One region of the Streptomyces sp. NPDC102451 genome, then DNA from elsewhere that is predicted to be linked to it. Evidence: predicted binding sites of a transcription regulator. Region 1 holds the regulator's gene; each other region holds the start of a gene.
What was found. Region 1 encodes HspR, which represses chaperone genes until heat shock. Its sites were predicted from a motif close to TTGAGNNNNNNNNNCTCAA; they were not measured.
Positions count from the first base shown of each region.

Region 2: a site for HspR is predicted at 2,406-2,424, ahead of dnaK (molecular chaperone DnaK). Genes of this name have one in related genera too.
Region 3: a site for HspR is predicted at 2,391-2,409, ahead of lon (endopeptidase La). Genes of this name have one in related genera too.

Region 1 covers NZ_JBIWKD010000025.1:83,102-89,844, reverse strand. Annotated here, with positions in the region: gene dnaJ (molecular chaperone DnaJ) at 1-1,154, shown strand, start outside; gene ACIRD8_RS34825 (heat shock protein transcriptional repressor HspR) at 1,156-1,602, shown strand; gene ACIRD8_RS34820 (JmjC domain-containing protein) at 1,673-2,935, opposite strand; gene ACIRD8_RS34815 (hypothetical protein) at 2,948-3,118, opposite strand; gene ACIRD8_RS34810 (LuxR C-terminal-related transcriptional regulator) at 3,235-4,251, opposite strand; gene ACIRD8_RS34805 (helix-turn-helix transcriptional regulator) at 4,388-5,371, opposite strand; gene ACIRD8_RS34800 (hypothetical protein) at 5,500-6,003, shown strand; gene ACIRD8_RS34795 ((2Fe-2S)-binding protein) at 6,000-6,320, shown strand; gene ACIRD8_RS34790 (pyridoxamine 5'-phosphate oxidase family protein) at 6,465-6,743, opposite strand, start outside.
Region 2 covers NZ_JBIWKD010000030.1:39,148-45,890, reverse strand. Annotated here, with positions in the region: gene grpE (nucleotide exchange factor GrpE) at 1-530, opposite strand, end outside; gene dnaK (molecular chaperone DnaK) at 527-2,383, opposite strand; gene ACIRD8_RS36420 (sugar transferase) at 2,678-3,391, shown strand; gene ACIRD8_RS36415 ((Fe-S)-binding protein) at 3,484-5,751, shown strand; gene ACIRD8_RS36410 (Yip1 family protein) at 5,953-6,743, shown strand, end outside.
Region 3 covers NZ_JBIWKD010000006.1:245,957-252,699, forward strand. Annotated here, with positions in the region: gene ACIRD8_RS16680 (ATP-binding protein) at 1-450, opposite strand, end outside; gene ACIRD8_RS16685 (response regulator transcription factor) at 447-1,184, opposite strand; gene ACIRD8_RS16690 (spermidine synthase) at 1,416-2,099, opposite strand; gene lon (endopeptidase La) at 2,432-4,861, shown strand; gene ACIRD8_RS16700 (polysaccharide deacetylase family protein) at 4,960-5,712, opposite strand; gene ACIRD8_RS16705 (lysozyme) at 5,892-6,728, opposite strand.

The sequences.
Region 1 (6,743 bases):
TTCTCGGCGTCCCGAAGGACGCCACCGACGCCGAGGTCAAGAAGGCGTACCGGAAGCTCGCCCGCGAGTACCACCCGGACGCCAACAAGGGTGACGCCAAGGCCGAGGAGCGCTTCAAGGAGATCTCCGAGGCGAACGACGTCCTCGGTGACCCCAAGAAGCGCAAGGAGTACGACGAGGCGCGCGCCCTCTTCGGCAGCGGAGGCTTCCGCGCGGGTCCCGGCGGTGCGGGCGGCAACTTCAACTTCGACCTGGGCGACCTCTTCGGGGGCGCCCCGGGCGGTGGCCAGGGTGCCGGCGCCGGAGGTTTCGGCGGAGGCGGCGGTGGCGGCCTGGGCGATGTCTTCGGCGGACTGTTCAACCGCGGTGGCGCGGGCCAGCGTGTCCAGCCGCGCCGCGGCCAGGACATCGAGTCCGAGGTGACGCTCAGCTTCACCGAGGCGGTCGACGGGGCCACGGTCCCGCTCCGGATGTCCAGCCAGGCACCCTGCAAGGCGTGTTCGGGCACCGGCGACAAGAACGGCACCCCGAGGGTCTGTCCGACGTGCGTCGGGACCGGCCAGGTGTCGCGCGGCACCGGCGGCGGATTCTCGCTCACCGATCCCTGCGTGGACTGCAAGGGCCGGGGCCTCATCGCCCAGGACCCCTGCGACGTCTGCAAGGGCAGCGGCCGCGCGAAGTCGGCCCGCACGATGCAGGTCAGGATCCCCGCGGGGGTCCTGGACGGCCAGCGGATCCGGCTGCGCGGCAAGGGCAGCCCGGGCGAGCGCGGCGGCCCGGCCGGCGACCTCTACGTCGTCGTCCATGTCGACGCCCACCCGGTCTTCGGCCGCAAGGGCGACAACCTCACCGTCACCGTGCCCGTCACCTTCCCGGAGGCGGCGCTCGGCGGCGAGGTGAAGGTCCCCACGCTCGGTGGCCCCCCGGTCACCCTGAAGCTCCCGGCCGGTACGCCCAACGGACGTACGATGCGGGCCCGGGGCAAGGGCGCCGTACGCAAGGACGGCACCCGGGGCGACCTCCTGGTCACCGTCGAGGTGTCGGTGCCCACGGACCTCGGCACGGACGCCCAGGACGCGCTGGAGGCCTACCGGAAGTCGACCGCGGGGGAGGACCCGCGGGCGGAGCTGTTCCAGGCTGCGAAGGGAGCTTGAGATGGACGGCCGTCGACGCAATCCGTACCAGCTGACCGATGAATCACCGGTCTACGTGATCTCGATCGCGGCCCAGCTCTCGGGCCTGCACCCGCAGACACTGCGCCAGTACGACCGCCTCGGCCTGGTCTCGCCCGACCGTACGGCCGGGCGCGGGCGGCGCTACTCGGCCCGTGACATCGAACTGCTGCGCACGGTGCAGCAGTTGTCGCAGGACGAGGGCATCAACCTCGCGGGCATCAAGCGCATCATCGAGCTGGAGAACCAGGTTGCCGCGCTCCAGCAGCGCGTCGCCGAGCTCTCGGCGGCGGTGGACGGCGCGGCCGTGGCCATGCAGCAGCGCGAGGCCCAGGTGCACGCCTCCTACCGGCGCGATCTCGTGCCGTACCAGGATGTGCAGCAGGCCGGCGCCCTGGTGGTGTGGCGGCCCAAGAGGCCGAAGGACTGAGCCCGCGCCCGTCGTGGGCCGTCGGACACACGGAAGGCGGGATCCATCGCGGATCCCGCCTTCCGGTACGTCAGGACGGGTGCACGCGGCCGGGACACCCGCGGCGTGCCGGCCGGCGATCAGCCCCCTCGCCGGTGGGCGCCTCGGCCACGAGACCGGAGCAGCCCGAGGCCAGCTCGGGTGTCAGGGGTGCGCACCATTCGTGGCGCATCAGGATCTCGGCCAGTTGGTGCACCTCGTCCCCGACCGAGTCGGCTGCCCGGTCCAGCGGCACGGGCCGGCCGCTCAGCAGGAGACGCAGCGCGGGCAGCGCCTTGGCCTTGAACGTGAGCTTCTTGCCCGAGGAGAGCGCCTCGACGGTCTCTCCCAGATCGCGGATGCGGGGACGGAACTCGCACACGCAGATGACGGAGCCCTGATGCCCGAACGTCTCCAGGAAGGGGACGTGCCGGGCCGGGGCGACCGCGTGCTCGCGCGCCGCCAGGAAGTCGGCGGGGGGTGCGGAACCCACGAGTTCCACGGCCGCCTCGGTGAGCCGGCGGTGCTGCTCCGAGCCGGCCGAGGGATCGAGATCGCGGCGGAACAGCTCGTGCTCACGGGACCGGTCCGCGAGCCAGGACAGCCAGGACGCTCCGGTCCTCGTGGTGAAGCCGAACGTCATGTGCAGGCTGTGTCCGGAACCGCGGCCGCCACGGCCTGCCCTGTGCCAGTAGCCGCGCGGGATGTGCAGGACGTCGCCGGGGTGCACGGTCCCGGTCCAGAGGGTTTCCTCGCTGGGTGTGTCGTTGCGGGCGGCGTCGCGGTGCAGCGGCACGGAACGGGACGGGCCTCGCACCTCCCAGTCCTTCTCCCCCGAGAGCTGGACCGCGAGGACGTCGTGATCGTCCCAGTGCAGGCCGAAGCCGTCGGCGCCGTTCGTGGTGAGGTAGATGTTGACGGTGACGCGTTCTCCCGACCACCACTGCAGGGCCCGGCAGGCCACTTCGAGTGTGGGATCGAAGATGTTCGCGCGGTCCAGCACCATCGTCGTCCCCTCACGGAGCAGGCTCCCGAGACGACGCATGTTCACCAGGCCGGAACCGTCCCTGCCCACACCGCCCGCGTCCTGATTCAGATACGCGCCGGGGTGCAGCTCCTTGCCGTCCTGGAAGCAGCGGATCTGCGGATTGCCCAGGGGCCGGCGCATCGCCAGATCCAGGAGCCGGGTGGGCGTCAGCAGGCGTGCGGGCAGTCCCGGGTCACGCAGACCGCCCCGTGCGAAACCGGCACCGAGGTGCTGTGGCCCGTCCCAGCCCAGTGCCTCGACGACACCGGCGACCAGTCCGTGGTCCACTCCGCCTCCCCGTCAGACCCGGGGGAGGGCCTCGGCGCCGGTGTCCGGCGCAACGTCCCACGCGATGTCGGCCGCTGCGGCGGCGAGCGGGTCGGCGGATCCGGCCCGATCCGTCACATGGCTCATGACCTCCACGGACACGAGGAGATCGTCGTGGGTGCGGGTGCTCTGCGTGTCGCTCACTCGTCCCACTCCATTCGATCGGTCATTCGATTTCCATTCATGATGGCATCGATTCCCGTCCGTCCGGGGGTCTTTGGCGGATGAGGGCCCGCTCACCGGTCGCGCCGGGGCGCCGGTCAGGAGACCGGGCGGCGGGCGTGCGTCCGGGTGGGTGGTGTGCCGTCCGGCTCCACGATCCCGGACCGTACGAGGAGCGCCCCCAGCTGTGTGCGGCTGTGCGCGTCGACCGTCTGCATGAGCTTGGAGATGTGGGAGCGGCACGTGCGGACGCTGATGCCCAGTTCACGGGCCACCTCGTCGTCCACGCGGCCCTCCAGGAGGAGGCGGGCGATGCTCTGCTGGACCGCGGTGACGGGGGCTCCGGGGGCGGCCGCCGGGAGCTGCTCGCTGTAGGGGGTCGCCTGCGCCCAGAGGACCTCGTAGACCCGGGTGAGGTAGCGGACCAGGGCCGGGTGCCGGATCTCCAGCGCCACGTCGTCGCGGGGCGCGGCCTGGGCGTAGGCCACGGTGCGGTCGAAGATGATGAGCCGGTCGACGGTCTGCTCGATGGTGCGCACCTGGAGGCGGTCACCCGGCATCCGGGCCAGGTACTCCCTGACGCGCGGGCTGTAGCGGACGGGGTGCTGGTAGAGGTGCCTGAGGCTGGCTCCTCCGGCGATCGCGGCCCGGCCGTTGCCTATGGCCTGCTGGATGTGGTGTTCCAGCCGGTTGCCGCCCGGCTGCGCGGTCAGGACCTCCTCGGTGGCGCGTGCGGAGGCCTCCCGGAGGGCCGACATGATCAGCGGCCGCCCTTCGAGCACGGTGATGGCGAGGTTGGGGTCCTCGTTGGTGATCGTCGCCAACGGCGCCAGCGTCCCGGCGAGCGCGGTGGTCAGCCGTATCCGCTCGTCTATCTCCCGGGTGATGGGCTGCAGCAGGTGAGCCAGCGCGGCGGACGCCGGAACCGGGCGGAGCCATGCGCGGTCGTCGGGGTCGGGGTGGACGAGAGCCATCTCGAGGAGGCACGGGGCGGACGCGAGGTCGCTGCGCGCCACGCGTCCGGCGCGCAGCGCCTCCTTGTACAGGCTGATGCCCGAGGTGCAGAGCTCTCGATTCCCGTGCGGATGCGCCGGTTTTGCCTCATCGGCGTCCATTTGATGACCCCTCACTTCGTGCACTGCATGAACATGACGGTGGCGGAAGCCCGGCCGCCGGGGGAGTGTGGACCTGTCGGGCGGGAGGGGAACCCGCCCGCGGTCCCGGGGCGGGGACGCCTCGGAGCCCGCACGTTCAGGAGTCCTGGTCCAGGATCCCTGAACGCGAGATCAGGTATCCGAGCTGGGCGCGGCTGGTGCTTCCCAGGGTGGCCGACAGTTTGGCGACGTGGGCCCGGCAGGTACGGACGTTCATGCCGAGGCGGCGGGCGATGGAGTCGTCCACGTGTCCTTCGACGAGGAGTTGGGCGATGGAGCGCTGGACCCCGCTGATCCCGTCGGGGGTCGGCTCGTACTTGATCTCTTCGAGCAGCGGGGCGGCCCTGGTCCAGAGCTGCTCGAAGACCTTCGCCAGGTATTCGACCAGGCCGGGGTGGCGCAGTTCCAGGGCGACCATGCGGTCGTCCTGGGCGGGGATGAAGGCGACGGTCCGATCGAAGACGATCAGACGTTCGATGAGCTCTTCGAGGGTGCGTATCTCCACGTGGTCGCCGGCCATGCGTTCCGCGTAGGCCAGCGTGCTCTGGCTGTGGCGCGCGGTGTGCTGATAGAGGGTGCGGATCCGGATGCCGCGGTCCACGACGGACAGACCGCGCTCCAGCGACCTGCTGAGGATGTCCTCGGGCCGCCCGCCGCCGGGCTGGACGGTGAGAACCTCGGAGCGGCATTCCGCGGTCGCCAGATCGAGGGACGCGTTGATCCGGTTGACGCCCTCCAGCACGGTGATGGCGTGGTTGGCCGAGGGGCCCTGCGCGCTGATGTCCATGAACGGCTCGAAGCATTCGGCCAGTGCCAGCGAGTGCCGGCGTCTTTCCTGGATCTCACGTTCTATGGGATGAAGGTGTTGCGCCAGGGCCGCCGACGGCGCGACGGGGCGGAGCCAGTCCGCGGCGTCGGGATCGGGATGCAGAAGTGCGAACTCGATCAGGCAGGGGGCCGTCTCCACATCGGTGCGGGCGATGCGGCCGGTGCGCAGCGCGATGGCGTAAAGCCGTGCTCCGTCATCACATAGTTCGGCAATCCCGTGAGGATGTGTCGGTTTTGTGGTACTTGCGGCCATATCTCCACCCCCCAGGTTCCTGAACTTGCAGGAACATGATGCATCGACGCAGTGGTGTTCGAGTGCCCAGGTGAGACATCGTCTTCAGTGCGGGGGAGAAGAATCCACAAGTGAGGACGAAGCCGACTATGTACAAGCGAATGCTTCGCTCGGCGCTTGCCGCCTCGTTCGTCGCGGCCATGGGTTTGGGGCTGTCGAGCGCAGGCGACATCGGCTGGAGCAGCGAGGCGGCTGCTGCGCCGAGCGACATCGGCTGGAACACGCAGGCAGCCGCGCCGGAGGACATCGGTTGGGTCGCTCCCGCGGTCGCCCAGGGGGACATCGGCTGGGTCGCTCCTGCGGTCAGCCAGGGTGACATCGGCTGGGTTGCTCCCGCGGTCGCTCAGGGTGACATCGGTTGGATTGCTCCCGCGGTCGCTCAGGGTGACATCGGTTGGGTTGCCCCCGCGGTCAGCCAGGGCGACATCGGTTGGGTCGCTCCTGCGGTCAGCCAGGGTGACATCGGCTGGGTTGCTCCCGCGGTCGCTCAGGGTGACATCGGTTGGGTTGCGCCCGCGGTCAGCCAGGGTGACATCGGTTGGGTCGCTCCGACCGACATCGGCTGGTCCGCCCCGGCCCGCATCGCCGCATGACCACCCCACCGGACGACCGCACCTTCCGGCGGGAGATGGCCACGGCATATCGCTCAGGGTGGCATTTCATCGATCTGCTCTCGGCACTCACCCGCCAGGGCGATTCGTTGATGGTCACCCTGTTCGGAGAGCCGATTCTCGTCGTGATGGAAACGGATGACGACATCCGCGCCTATCGCTGTCTTCGCCGGCCTCGCGGAGCGCCGCAACCGGTTCGCTGTGCCGTGAGGTACGGCATGATTTTCGTTAATCTCGACCAGCGTGACCACGAGCTGTTCGAACAAGAAGCCATTTCCGCCACCCCCCGCAGTGCCTGAACGATTCCCCCGTCGTTCCAAATCGTTCCGGCACTTCCCCCACACAGCGGCGCCATCGTGACCTGAACACGATGGCGCCGTTGTGCTGCCCGGAATTCACTTCGGGTTTCCGGGCGTTTTCCGGTCTCCGGACGTTCCCGTTCTCTAGACGTTTCCGAGCGCCCTGTCGACGGCGATCTCGATGACGATCCGCTCCGGATTGTGCCGCGGAGTGCGTTCGTACCGCTCCGCGTAGCGGCGTACCGCGTCCTCGACCTCGTCGGGTTCCGTACGGACCACGGCCCGGCCCTCCAGGGTCGCCCAGCGCCGCCCCTCCATCTGGCAGACCGCGACCCGCGCGCCCTCGGCCCCCGCCGCCAGGACGTGGGCGGCCTTCCTGGTGTTCCTGCCGGTGATGACGCGGGCGAGCCGCGTCTCCGGGTC
Region 2 (6,743 bases), on a different contig from region 1:
CCGATGCGGTACCCAGGCTGCAGGATCGCCACGCAGGTCGTCTCGGTGACGTCCGGCGCGTACGAGTGCATCAGGGCCTCGTGGATCGTCGGGTCGAAGGGCTCGCCCTCCTTGCCGAACTGCTGGAGGCCGATCTTCGCGACGACCGTCTCCACCGATTCGGCCACCGCCTTGAAGCCGCCGACGAGCTCTCCGTGCTCCCGCGCCCGGCCGATGTCGTCGAGCACGGGCAGGAGCTCGGACAGGAGACCCGCGGCAGCGACCTCCTTGACCGTGACCCGGTCGCGCTCGACGCGGCGACGGTAGTTCTGGTACTCGGCCTGGAGCCGCTGGAGGTCACCGGTGCGCTCGTTGAGCGCGGTGCGGACCTGGTCCAGCTGGGCCGTCAGAGCCGCTGTCTGCTGTACGTCCCCGGCCGGGGCCGCCGCCTCCTCCTCGGAGGGGGTGGCTGCCTTCGGCTCGGCGTCGTCGGAGTTGGCGCCGGAGGGGACGTCAGGCTTCTCGTCGAAGCCCGGGGTCTCCTCGGTCACGCCGCACCGCCCTTCGTGTCCTTCTCGTCGTCCACGATCTCGGCGTCGACGACGTCGTCATCGGACTTGGCCTGACCGTCGCCCGGCGCACCTTCGGCACCCGGCGCCGCACCCTCGGCCTGGGTGTTGGCGTACATCGCCTGGCCCAGCTTCTGGGAGACGGCCGCGACCTTCTCGGTGGCCGTACGGATCTCGGCGGTGTCCTCGCCCTTGAGCTTCTCCTTCAGCTCGGTGAGCGCGGTCTCCACCTCCGTCTTCACGTCGCCGGGGACCTTGTCCTCGTTGTCCTTGAGGAACTTCTCCGTCTGGTAGACGAGCTGCTCGCCCTGGTTGCGCGACTCGGCGGCCTCGCGACGGCGGTGGTCCTCGTCGGCGTACTGCTCGGCCTCTTCGCGCATCCGGTTGACCTCGTCCTTCGGCAGCGAGGAGCCACCGGTGACGGTCATCTTCTGCTCCTTGCCGGTGCCGAGGTCCTTGGCAGCGACGTGCATGATGCCGTTGGCGTCGATGTCGAAGGCGACCTCGATCTGCGGCACGCCACGCGGGGCCGGCGGCAGACCGGTGAGCTCGAACATCCCGAGCTTCTTGTTGTACGCCGCGATCTCGCGCTCGCCCTGGTAGACCTGGATCTGCACGGACGGCTGGTTGTCCTCGGCCGTCGTGAAGATCTCGGAACGCTTGGTCGGGATCGTGGTGTTGCGCTCGATGAGCTTCGTCATGATCCCTCCCTTGGTCTCGATGCCCAGGGACAGCGGGGTCACGTCGAGGAGCAGGACGTCCTTGACCTCGCCCTTGAGGACACCGGCCTGGAGCGAGGCGCCGATGGCGACGACCTCGTCCGGGTTCACACCCTTGTTGGCGTCCTGGCCGCCCGTGAGCTCCTTGACGAGCTCGGCGACGGCCGGCATACGGGTCGAGCCACCGACGAGAACGACGTGGTCGATCTCGGAGAGCTGGATGCCCGCGTCCTTGATGACGTTGTGGAACGGGTTCTTGCAGCGGTCCAGGAGGTCCGCGGTCAGCTGCTGGAACTGCGAGCGCGTGAGCTTCTCGTCCAGGTGCAGCGGGCCCTCGGCGGACGCCGTGATGTAGGGCAGGTTGATCGTGGTCTCGGTCGAGGACGAGAGCTCGATCTTCGCCTTCTCCGCGGCCTCGCGGAGACGCTGGAGAGCCATCTTGTCCTTGGACAGGTCCACGCCGTGCCCGTTGGCGAACTGCTTCACCAGGTAGTCGACGACACGCTGGTCCCAGTCGTCACCACCGAGGTGGTTGTCACCGTTGGTGGCCTTCACCTCGACGACGCCGTCGCCGATCTCCAGGAGGGACACGTCGAAGGTGCCGCCACCGAGGTCGAAGACGAGGATCGTCTGGTCGTCCTTGTCGAGGCCGTACGCCAGGGCGGCGGCGGTCGGCTCGTTGACGATGCGCAGGACGTTGAGGCCCGCGATCTCGCCGGCCTCCTTGGTCGCCTGGCGCTCCGAGTCGTTGAAGTACGCCGGGACGGTGATCACCGCGTCGGTGACCTTCTCGCCCAGGTAGGACTCGGCGTCGCGCTTCAGCTTCTGCAGGATGAAGGCGCTCATCTGCTGCGGGTTGAAGTTCTTGCCGTCGAGCTCGATCTTCCAGTCAGTGCCCATGTGGCGCTTGACCGAACGGATCGTCCTGTCGACGTTGGTGACCGCCTGGCGCTTCGCGACCTCGCCGACGAGCACCTCGCCGTTCTTGGCGAAGGCGACGACGGACGGCGTGGTCCTGGCGCCTTCGGCGTTGGTGATGACGGTGGGCTCGCCGCCTTCGAGAACGCTGACGACGGAGTTAGTCGTGCCCAGGTCGATGCCGACCGCACGTGCCATTTCAATTCCTCCAACTGACTACTTGAGTGGATCTGACTCAAGGATGCATGACACCCACCCCGGAGTCAAAGGACCTGAGCCACTTACGCTCAACTTATGTGCTCGCAACTGCGCTGAGCTGGCATTTTCCGCATTCGGGTGGCGAAAGAACCCCACCGGGGCCACCTCGATCCGCGACACCGCGATGCGCGGCACGTCACACTCACCCCACCCACCATCGCACCGTGGGATCGTTCTGTCACAAAATGCATCGAGACGGTCAAACCGTCACGTCACCGACTCCGGGCAGGTGCAATGCGGAACGCGAAGCAGACTGCGGCACGAAGGACACGGCGCCCCGCGGCGCGGCCCGGCGCCCGCACTCCCCGGTCCACCCTGTACGCCGAGCGCGTCACCGGGGCCCTGGCAGCCGCGACCGCCGCACGGATCACCGGCCCCCTGAGGGCCATGACGGCCAAACGGGCCCTGGACCTGGCGCTCGGCTCGGCCCTCCTACTCCTGGCGGCCCCCGCACTCGCCGTCGCCGCACTGGCTCTCGCCCTCCGGCCGGCCGGCGTCCAGGGAGGCGTGCTGGAGCGCGAGATCAGGGTCGGCCTCGACGGCCACCCCTTCGAGCTGCGCTCGCTGCGCACCCGGCGGCTCCGGCTCGACCTGCTGTCCCGGCTGCCCCATGTCGTACGGGGGAAACTCTCGCTGGTCGGCCCGGCGCCGCTCACCCCGGACGAGGCGGCCCTGCTCGGACCCGCCGCCGGGCACTGGCGCCAGAGCGTCCGGCCCGGCCTGACCGGCCTGGCCCAGGTCCGCGCCCGCTCGGGGATGCCCTGGGACGAACCCGCCCTCCTCGACGCGCACTACGCAGAGCATCATGGGACAGGGCTCGACCTGGCGATCCTGGCGCAATCCGTACGCATCCCCCTACGTGCGGCCGTACGCCGACCACGGCGCCGGAGGAAGGCTCACCTGAGCGACACAGATCACCGCCTGCCCGGCTACAGCGTGGCGGAATAAGTGGATAGTGTCAGCACAGACTGATTAAGTTACTGCTTAGTAATCGCTTGTACGCGCTGGATCCCACCCTCGCAGGCCCGAGGAGCCCCCAAATGCAACTCGCCGCGATCATCGTGTCGCTGGTTCTGATCGTGGTCGGCGTGGCACTTTTCGCCCGCGCCCTCCTGCAGATCTACACCTTCATGCGGCTCGGCCAGAACGTGCCCGCAGGCACCCGTACCGATGAGCCCGTACAGCGCACCGTCACCGTGGCCAAGGAGTTCCTCGGCCACACCCGGATGAACCGCTGGGGCATCGTCGGTGTCGCGCACTGGTTCGTGGCGGTGGGCTTCTTCTCGCTGCTGCTGACGATCGTCAACGCCATCGGCCAGCTGTTCCAGGCCGACTGGCTGCTGCCGATCGTCGGCGAGTGGGCGCCGTACAACGTCTTCGTCGAGTTCATCGGCACGATGACGGTGCTCGGCATCGCGGTCCTGATCGTGATCCGCCAGCTCAGCAGGCCGGACAAGCCGGGCCGCAAGTCCCGCTTCGCGGGCTCCAACTTCGGCCAGGCGTACTTCGTCGAGGCCGTCATCCTCATCGTCGGCGTCTGCATCTTCATGCTCCACGCCCTCGAAGGCGCCCAGCACCACGTGGACAGCTACGAGGCGTCGTTCTTCATCTCGTACCCGGTGGTCTCCTGGCTCGAGGGCCTGGACGTCTCCACGCTCCAGAACCTCACCTACTTCTTCGCCAGCCTGAAGATCGCGACCTCCTTCATCTGGATGATCACGGTCGCCCTGAAGACCGACATGGGTGTCGCCTGGCACCGCTTCCTCGCCTTCCCGAACATCTGGTTCAAGCGGAACGCCGACGGTGCGGTCTCGCTGGGCGCACTGCTGCCGATGACCTCGGGCGGCAAGGAGATCGACTGGGAGGACCCGGGCGAGGACGACACCTTCGGCGTCTCCCAGGTCGAGCAGTTCTCCTGGAAGGGCATCCTCGACTTCTCCACGTGCACCGAGTGCGGACGCTGCCAGTCGCAGTGCCCCGCCTGGAACACGGGCAAGCCGCTCTCCCCGAAGCTCCTGATCATGTCCCTGCGCGACCACGCGCACGCCAAGGCCCCGTATCTGCTGGCCGGCGGCGGCAAGGACATGGAGGGCAACGAGAAGGCCTCCGAGGAGCAGCTCAAGGACGTTCCCGCGGCCGCCCTCGCGGAGGCCGAGCGCCCGCTGATCGGCACGCTCGAGGAGAACGGCGTCATCGACCCGGACGTCCTCTGGTCCTGCACCACCTGCGGTGCGTGCGTGGAGCAGTGCCCGGTCGACATCGAGCACATCGACCACATCGTCGACATGCGCCGCTACCAGGTGATGATCGAGTCCGCGTTCCCGTCCGAGGCGGGCACGATGCTCAAGAACCTGGAGAAGAAGGGCAACCCCTGGGGGCTGGCCAAGAAGCAGCGCGTCGAGTGGACCAAGGAGGTCGACTTCGAGGTCCCGATCGTCGGCAAGGACGTCGAGGACCTCAGCGAGATCGACTACCTGTACTGGGTCGGCTGCGCGGGCGCCCTGGAGGACCGGGCCAAGAAGACGACGAAGGCCTTCGCGGAGCTCCTCCACATCGCGGGCGTCAAGTTCGCGATCATGGGTGGCGACGAGAAGTGCACCGGTGACTCCGCCCGCCGCCTCGGCAACGAGCCGCTGTTCCAGCAGCTCGGCCAGGAGAACGTCGCGATGCTGAACATGGCGTTCGGCGAGGACGACGAGGACGACTCCACCAAGAAGGCGAAGGCGACGAAGAAGATCGTCGCGACCTGCCCGCACTGCTTCAACACGATCGCCAACGAGTACCCGCAGCTCGGCGGCGAGTACGAGGTCATCCACCACACGCAGCTGCTGCAGCACCTGGTGGACGAGGGCAAGCTCGTGCCGGTGACCCCGGTCGAGGGCCTGATCACGTACCACGACCCCTGCTACCTGGGCCGTCACAACAAGATCTACACGCCTCCGCGCGAGATCATCGCCAAGGTCCCGGGTCTGCGGAACGAGGAGATGCACCGCCACAAGGAGCGCGGCTTCTGCTGCGGCGCCGGTGGTGCCCGGATGTGGATGGAGGAACGGATCGGCAAGCGCATCAACAACGAGCGTGTCGACGAGGCCCTCTCCCTCAACCCGGACATCGTCTCCACGGCCTGCCCGTTCTGCCTCGTCATGCTGACCGACTCGGTCAACGGCAAGAAGAACGACGGCCAGGCGAAGGAGTCGGTGCAGGTCGTCGACGTGTCCCAGCTGCTCCTCGAGTCGGTGAAGACACCCGCCGACCCGTCGGGCGACGCGGAGACGGCCGACCAGCCGGAACCGGCACCCGTCCAGTAGCCGTCTCCCCGCACGGAAGCGGCCGGACCTGCCTCGGGGGCAGGACCGGCCGCTCCGTCATGTCAAGGGTGCGGGCAGGGCTCCCCGGGCTCCGGCAGACCCCCCAGGGTCCCCCTAGGGGATGTCACAGCTAGGCCGCAATGGGCCCCGTGTTCCCCCGGCCCTCACACCGCACCCACACGGACCAGGTACGTTCGATGTGTGGCTGGATTCAGGATCGGACGCGGCCGGGACAACCGCACACCGCAGCAACACCCGCAGCAGCAACAGCCGTACGGCGCGCAGGCATCACCGCCGCCGTACGGCGGGCAGTCGTGGCCCCCGGCAGGAGGCAACGGCGCACCGTACGGAGGCCCCCAGGGCGCCCCGTACAGCGGCGGGCAACGCGGCAACGGACACGGGGGTGGGAACGGGCACGCAGGCGGGCACGGCGAACCGGAGTACTTCGGCGACCCGTACCACCAGCCGCCGCAACAGGACCCCTATGCCAACGCCCCGGGGCACACCCAGGCGTTCAGCATCGACGAGGACCCGTACGGCGCCGGCAACACCTACCAGGCGGGCCAGGCCCCCGCGCACCCCTCGGGGCCGCGGCTGCACTGGAAGCAGCTGCTGAGCGGCATCGTGATGCGGCCGGGACCGACGTTCTGGCAGATGCGCGACTACCCCGTCTGGGGCACCGCGATCGTCGTCACGTTCGTCTACGGCCTGCTCGCGCTCTTCGGCTTCGACCAGGCGCGCGACGAGGCGATCCACGCGGAGGTCTCCACGGCCGCCCCGTACGTGATCTTCACCGGCATCGGCTTCGTCATCGGCGGACTGGTCCTCGGCGCGGTCACGCACACCCTGGCCCGCCAGCTCGGCGGCACGGGCTCCTGGCAGCCGACCGTGGGCCTGTCGATGCTGATCATGTCCATCACGGACGCCCCCCGCCTGGTCTTCGCCCTGTTCCTCGGCGGCGAAAACTCCCTGGTCCAGATCCTCGGCTGGAT
Region 3 (6,743 bases), on a different contig from region 1:
ATCCGCGGCGGACACCCCGTCCACCACGTTCTCCAGGACGGCTCTGAGCGCCGCGATCGGGGTGCGCAGCTCATGGGAGACATTGGCCACCAGCTCCTTGCGGTGCCGGTCCTCCGCCTCCAGATCGTCCGCCATGCGGTTGATCGTCTGCGCCAGGTCGCCGAGCTCGTCACGCCGCCCGGCGCCGCTCACCCGTCTCGTGTAGTCGCCGTGCGAGATCGACCGCGCGACGGCGCGCATCTCGTCGAGCGGCGCGGTCAGACCGTGTGCCACGAACTGGGTGATCAGCAGGGTGGCGATCACCGAGAAGACCGTGATGAACCGGAACTCGGTCCTGGTCCGCAGCGCGACGATCAGCAGTCCGGTCGTGATGAACACGGAGACCACCACGAGCGTGCCCAGCTTGGCCTTGATCGAGAAGGGCCGCAGTCCGGAACCGGGCCGGGTCATGGCGCGGGTGTCTCCAGGGCGTAGCCGACGCCGTGCACGGTACGGATCCGCTCGGCGCCGATCTTCCGGCGCAGGGCCTTGATGTGGCTGTCGACCGTACGCGTCCCGGAGGCGTCCGCCCAGTCCCAGACCTCGGCCAGCAGCTGTTCCCGGGACAGCACCGCGCGCGGTGTGTTGGCCAGGCAGACCAGCAGGTCGAACTCGGTCGGGGTGAGGTGGACGTCGTCGGCGCGCACCCTGACACGGCGCTGCGCGTGGTCGATCTCCAGCTCGCCGAGGCGCAGGATGCCGCTGCGCGGCGTCACGGCGGCCAGCGCGGCCCGCTCGACCCGGCGCAGCAGGACGTGGACCCGGGCCGCCAGCTCCCGCATCGAGAACGGCTTGGTCATGTAGTCGTCGGCGCCGACCCCGAGCCCGACCAGCATGTCGGTCTCGTCGTCGCGTGCGGTGAGCATCAGCACCGGCACGGGGCGCTGGGCCTGCACACGACGGCAGACCTCCAGACCGTCGAAGCCGGGAAGCATGATGTCGAGCACCATCAGGTCGGGCTGCCAGGCCTCTGCCGCGTCCACGGCCGCGGGCCCGTCCAGTGCGGTCTGCACCAGGAAGCCCTCGGCCCGCAGCCGGGCGGAAATGGCGTCGACGATCGTTGCGTCGTCCTCAACCACCAGCACCCGGCGCTGAGCCCCGGGGGTGGCCGCGACGCCGTTGTGGGTGGTGTGTGTCTGTTCCATCGCCCCGCCCCTGCCCGTTCTCGCGGAGGCCATTCCCCCGGAGGCACGGTTATCGCTTGTGGATTACGTCGTGGTTCCTGTGTGCCGGTCAGAGCGTAAAGGCAGAAGGCGCCTCTCGGCTACGCAGGGTGTTGTCCGTCGTGAAGGTGTTACCCACAGGAAAGGAGACGGATCGGCGGACTTGCGCCGTAGATCCATGGTGCGGCAGGGATGTGGACACCCCGTGGGGGTTCAGTCGTCCCTGAGTGCGAGATGGACCACGTCCGGCACACCTCGGGCAACCGCTACTTCTTCGGTCGTTACTGCGTGGAATCCGGCATTCCGCAAAGCGTCGCCGAACGCTTCGGACGGCTGCGCGGACCACACGGCGAGGACTCCGCCGGGCGTCAGGCGCGCCCGGCAGGCCGCGAGACCGGCGGGTGAGTAGAGGTTTCCGTTGTCCTGGGTGACGGTCCAGTCGGGGCCGTTGTCGATGTCCAGGCACAGCGCGTCGTAACGCTCCGTGGTCGTACGGAGATGGTCGACGAGGTCCGTGCGGAGGATCTCGGTCCGGGGGTCGGCGAGGGCGTCCCCCGAGATCCGGCTGAGCGGTCCGTCCAGGTGCCAGTCCACGATGGCCAGTTCCCGCTCGACGACCGCGATCCGGCCCCAGCGCGGTTCGCCGGCCGCCCGCACCAGGGAGAAGCCGACGCCGAGCCCGCCGATCAGCACCGACGGGTCCGGACGGCCGGCGGGCAGCGAGGCGAGCGCCGCGTCGATCAGCAGCCGCTCGGAGCGCCCGTCGGAGGTGTCCATCAGGAAGCAGCCGTTGGCGATGATCTCGAAGCCGTCGCCGTGCTCGCGCAGGACGACTTCACCGAAGGGGCCTTCGCGACGGTCGAGGACGACGGGGCGGCGGGCGTCTGTGGCGGGCATGGGCGCGGTCTCCGGTCTCCGGCAGGCGGCGGTCGCTCGTGCGGCTGCCCATCCTCCTTGGCGCCGGGCCCGTGGACCAGTGGATTTCCCCGGTCTCACCCTCCGGGGGTGCGAGGCCGTCCCGGGTCGGACTCCGGCCCGGGGAATGGCTGTGCCCCGAAGGGTGCTGCCGTAGGAGCGGGGCGTCGCGGGCTGTCCGTGCGGGCCCCGATCCCCGCAGGGCATGTCGGGTGATGTGGGTGATCGCTGAGAGCGAACACCGCCGGGGGAACATTCATGAGCTCACAAGCATTGAGTCCACATAGCTCAACTTGCCTGCCGAAGGGGAGATCATGACTAACGAGTCCCAGGCGTTCACACCGATCGACCTGCCCGTGCTGCCGCTCGACGACGAGGTCGTCCTGCCCGGCATGGTGGTGCCGCTGGACCTGTCCGACACCGAGGTGCGCGCCGCCGTGGAGGCCGCCCAGGCAGTCGCGCGGCCCGGGGGCGGCAAGCCCGAGGTGCTGCTCGTGCCGCGCATCGACGGGAACTACACCGGGACCGGTGTCCTGGGCACGGTCGAACAGGTCGGACGCCTGTCGGACGGGGACCCGGGCGCCCTGATCCGGGCCCGTGACCGGGTGCGGATCGGTGCCGGGACCAGCGGGCCCGGGAGCACGCTGTGGGTCGAGGGCACCCGGATCGACGTATCCGTTCCGGATCCCGTGCCCGGTTCCGCCGCCGAGCTCGCCAAGGAGTACAAGGCGCTCGCCACCAGCTGGCTGAAGAAGCGCGGTGCCTGGCAGGTCGTGGACCGGGTCCAGCAGATCGAGGACATCTCCGCGCTCGCCGACAACTCCGGGTACTCGCCCTTCCTCACCACCGCCCAGAAGGTCCAGCTGCTGGAGACCGTGGACCCGGTCGCCCGGCTGAAGCTGGCCATCCAGTGGCTCGGCGAGCACCTCGCCGAACAGGACGTGGCCGAGTCCATCGCCAAGGACGTCCAGGAGGGCGTCGACAAGCAGCAGCGCGAATTCCTGCTGCGGCGGCAGATGGAGGCCGTGCGCAAGGAGCTGTCCGAGCTCAACGGTGAATCCGGCTCCGGCGCAGACGAGTCCGACGACTACCGGGCCCGCGTCGAGGCCGCCGACCTGCCCGAGCACGTCCGCGAGGCGGCGCTCAAGGAGGTCGAGAAGCTGGAGCGCGCCTCCGACCAGAGCCCCGAGGGCTCCTGGATCCGGACCTGGCTGGACACCGTCCTCGAACTCCCCTGGACCGAGCGGACCGAGGACGCCTACGACATCAAGGGCGCCCAGGAGATCCTGGACGCCGAGCACGCCGGGCTCCAGGACGTGAAGGAACGCATCACCGAATACCTCGCCGTACGCAAGCGGCGTGCCGACCGGGGCCTCGGTGTGGTCGGCGGCCGGCGCGGCGGCGCCGTGCTGGCGCTGGTGGGCCCGCCCGGCGTCGGGAAGACCTCGCTCGGCGAGAGCGTCGCGCACGCCATGGGCCGCAAGTTCGTCCGGGTCGCGCTCGGCGGTGTCCGGGACGAGGCGGAGATCCGGGGCCACCGGCGTACGTACGTCGGCGCGCTCCCCGGCCGCATCGTAAGGGCGATCAAGGAGGCCGGCTCGATGAACCCGGTCGTCCTGCTCGACGAGATCGACAAGGTCGGTTCGGACTTCCGGGGCGACCCGGCGGCCGCCCTGCTCGAAGTGCTCGACCCGGCGCAGAACCACACTTTCCGCGACCACTACCTGGAGGTCGAACTCGACCTCAGCGACGTGGTGTTCCTGGCCACGGCCAACGTCCTCGACGCCATCCCGGAAGCCCTGCTCGACCGCATGGAGCTGGTCACGCTCGACGGCTACACCGAGGACGAGAAGGTCGTCATCGCCCGGGACCACCTGCTCCCGCGCCAGCTGGAGCGGGCCGGTCTGCAGAAGGACGAGGTCGGGCTCGACGATTCGGCGCTGCGCAAGCTGGCCGGCGAGTACACCCGGGAAGCGGGCGTACGGAATCTGGAGCGGGCCGTCGCCAGACTGCTCCGCAAGGTCGCGGCCCAGCACGAACTGGGCGACCGGGAGCTGCCGTTCACGGTGACCGACGAGGACCTCAGGGGCCTGATCGGCCGGCCGCACCACGTGCCCGAGTCCGCCCAGGACCCGGCCGGGCGTCGCACCGCGGTGCCGGGGGTGGCCACCGGGCTCGCGGTGACCGGGGCGGGCGGCGACGTGCTGTTCGTCGAGGCCTCGCTGGCCGACCCGGAGACCGGGGCGTCCGGACTGACCCTGACCGGTCAGCTCGGCGACGTGATGAAGGAGTCCGCGCAGATCGCCCTCAGCTTCCTGCGGTCGCACGGCGCGGAGCTGGAGCTGCCGGTCGCCGACCTCAAGGACCGGGGCGTGCACATCCACTTCCCGGCGGGCGCGGTCCCCAAGGACGGCCCGAGCGCAGGTATCACCCTGACGACGGCGCTGGCCTCGCTCCTCTCCGGACGGCTCGTCCGTACGGACGTGGCGATGACCGGTGAGGTGTCGCTGACCGGACGGGTGCTGCCGATCGGCGGCCTCAAGCAGAAACTGCTGGCGGCCCACCGCGCGGGCATCACCACCGTGGTGATCCCCCAGCGCAACGAGGCCGACCTGGACGACGTCCCGGCCGAGGTGCTGGAGAAGCTGGACGTCCACCCGGTGACCGATGTCCGGCAGGTGCTGGAGATCGCGCTCGCCCCGGCCTCGGCCAGGGTGGAGAACAGGATCCCGGCCGCCGCGTAGGCGCCATGCTGTGACGGGCGTGGCATCACGCCGACGGCCGGTACGGACGGCCCGTCTTCCCCCCCCGGAAGGCGGGCCGTTCCGCGTGCCGTCACCGCTCAGGGGCGGTAGATCTTGCCGGGCTCGGGCTCCGCGGGGGCCATCAGCTGGGGGACCGTCACAAAGGTGTAGCCGGCCCGCTGCAGCGCGTCGATGATGCCCGGCACCGCGGGCACCGTGCCCTTGTAGATGTCGTGCAGCAGGATGATCCCGTCCTTGTCCGCCTGTTCGAGGGTCCGTCTCCTGATCAGCGTGGAGTCGTTCGTCGAGTAGTCCTTGGCGGTCGTGCTCCACAGGATCTGGGAGAGGCCCAGCTCCTTGCTGACCTCGGAGACCGTGTCGTCGGTGCGGCCCTGCGGCGGACGCATCAGCCGCGGCTTCCTACCGGTGATCTCCGCTATCGCGTCCTGGGTCTTCTCCAGCTCGGCGCGTATCTCGGCGGGCTTCCTGTCCGTCAGGATCTCGTGCGACCAGGTGTGGTTGGCGACCTCGTGACCCTCGGCCGCGATGCGCCGCACGGTGTCCGGGTGCTTGAGGACATGGTTCTTGCCCAGCAGGAAGAACGTGGCCGGCACCTTCTTCTCCTTGAGGATGTCCAGGAGACGCGGGGTGTTCTCCCCGGGCCCGGCGTCGAACGTCAGGGCGATGCACTTGGCCTTCCGGCAGTCCACGGAACCGAACGACCCCTTGGCGTCGGGGGCGGCGTCGGCGCGGGCTGATCCCGGAGCCGTGGTCTGCATCGCGCATCCGCCGAGCGTCAGGGTGAGCACCGTCACAAGGGCGGCGGCCAACCCCGTACGCGACGGAGACATCTTTCCGGGCACAACAGACACAGCGCACTCCCCATGGCTCGGCCGCACGGCGGTGGTGCGGCACGCCAGGGACTATACATAGTGTGTATACGCGGAGTGCATAGCGGGGGATGGGGCAGCACCGGGCCCCGGTGACCTGGAGCGTGTCACCGGGGCCCAGTGCTGGAGGAGCGGAGGGATCAGCCGTTCGCGAGTGCCACCACGCGGTCGAGCGCGCCGTTGAAGTGGTTGTGGTCGCCGACCGTCGGGCCCGACGAGGTGTACTGCCAGATCGTGTAGACGCCCCAGCCGGCCGGGAGTTCGCCGACCGTGGTGTTGTAGCGGGCCACCCAGAGCGGGTTGGTGGTGCCGAAGCCCGCGTTGTTGCCCGTGCAGTCCTTCCACCAGCTGGTGGCGGTGTAGATCACCGCGTCACGCCCGGTGCGCGCCTTGTAGGTGTTCACGAAGTCGCGGATCCAGGCGACCATGGCGGCCTGGGTCTTGCCGTAGCACTGGGCGCCGTACGGGTTCCACTCGATGTCCAGCACGCCGGGCAGCGTCCTGCCGTCCTTCGACCAGCCGCCGCCGTTGTCCACGAAGTAGTTCGCCTGGGCCGCACCGCTCGTCGTGTCCGGGGTGGCGAAGTGGTACGTGCCCCGGATCATCCCGACGTTGTAGGAGCCGGTGTACTGCTGCGTGAAGTACGTGTTCTTGTAGTACGTGCCTTCGGTGGCCTTGACGTAGGCCCACTTCACGCCGCTGCTCCACAGCGTCGACCAGGCCACGTTGCCCTGGTGGCTGGCGACGTCCACGCCTTCGGTCTGTACGGCCCTCGTCCCGGTCGGGGGGGTGCCTCCCTGGCCGTCGTGGGCGATCACGCCCTGGCCCATCCTCGCCGTCCCCCGTTCGGGGACGGTGTCCGCGGACGCCGCGCCGGGCAGCGTGAGCAGCAGGGTGAGGGCGGCGAGGAGCGTGCCCGCCGCGAAGAGGCGGCGTCGGCGGGAGGGTGCTGCGGTTCCGGATCTGTGCACGGGCATTGCGTGCCTCCGAGG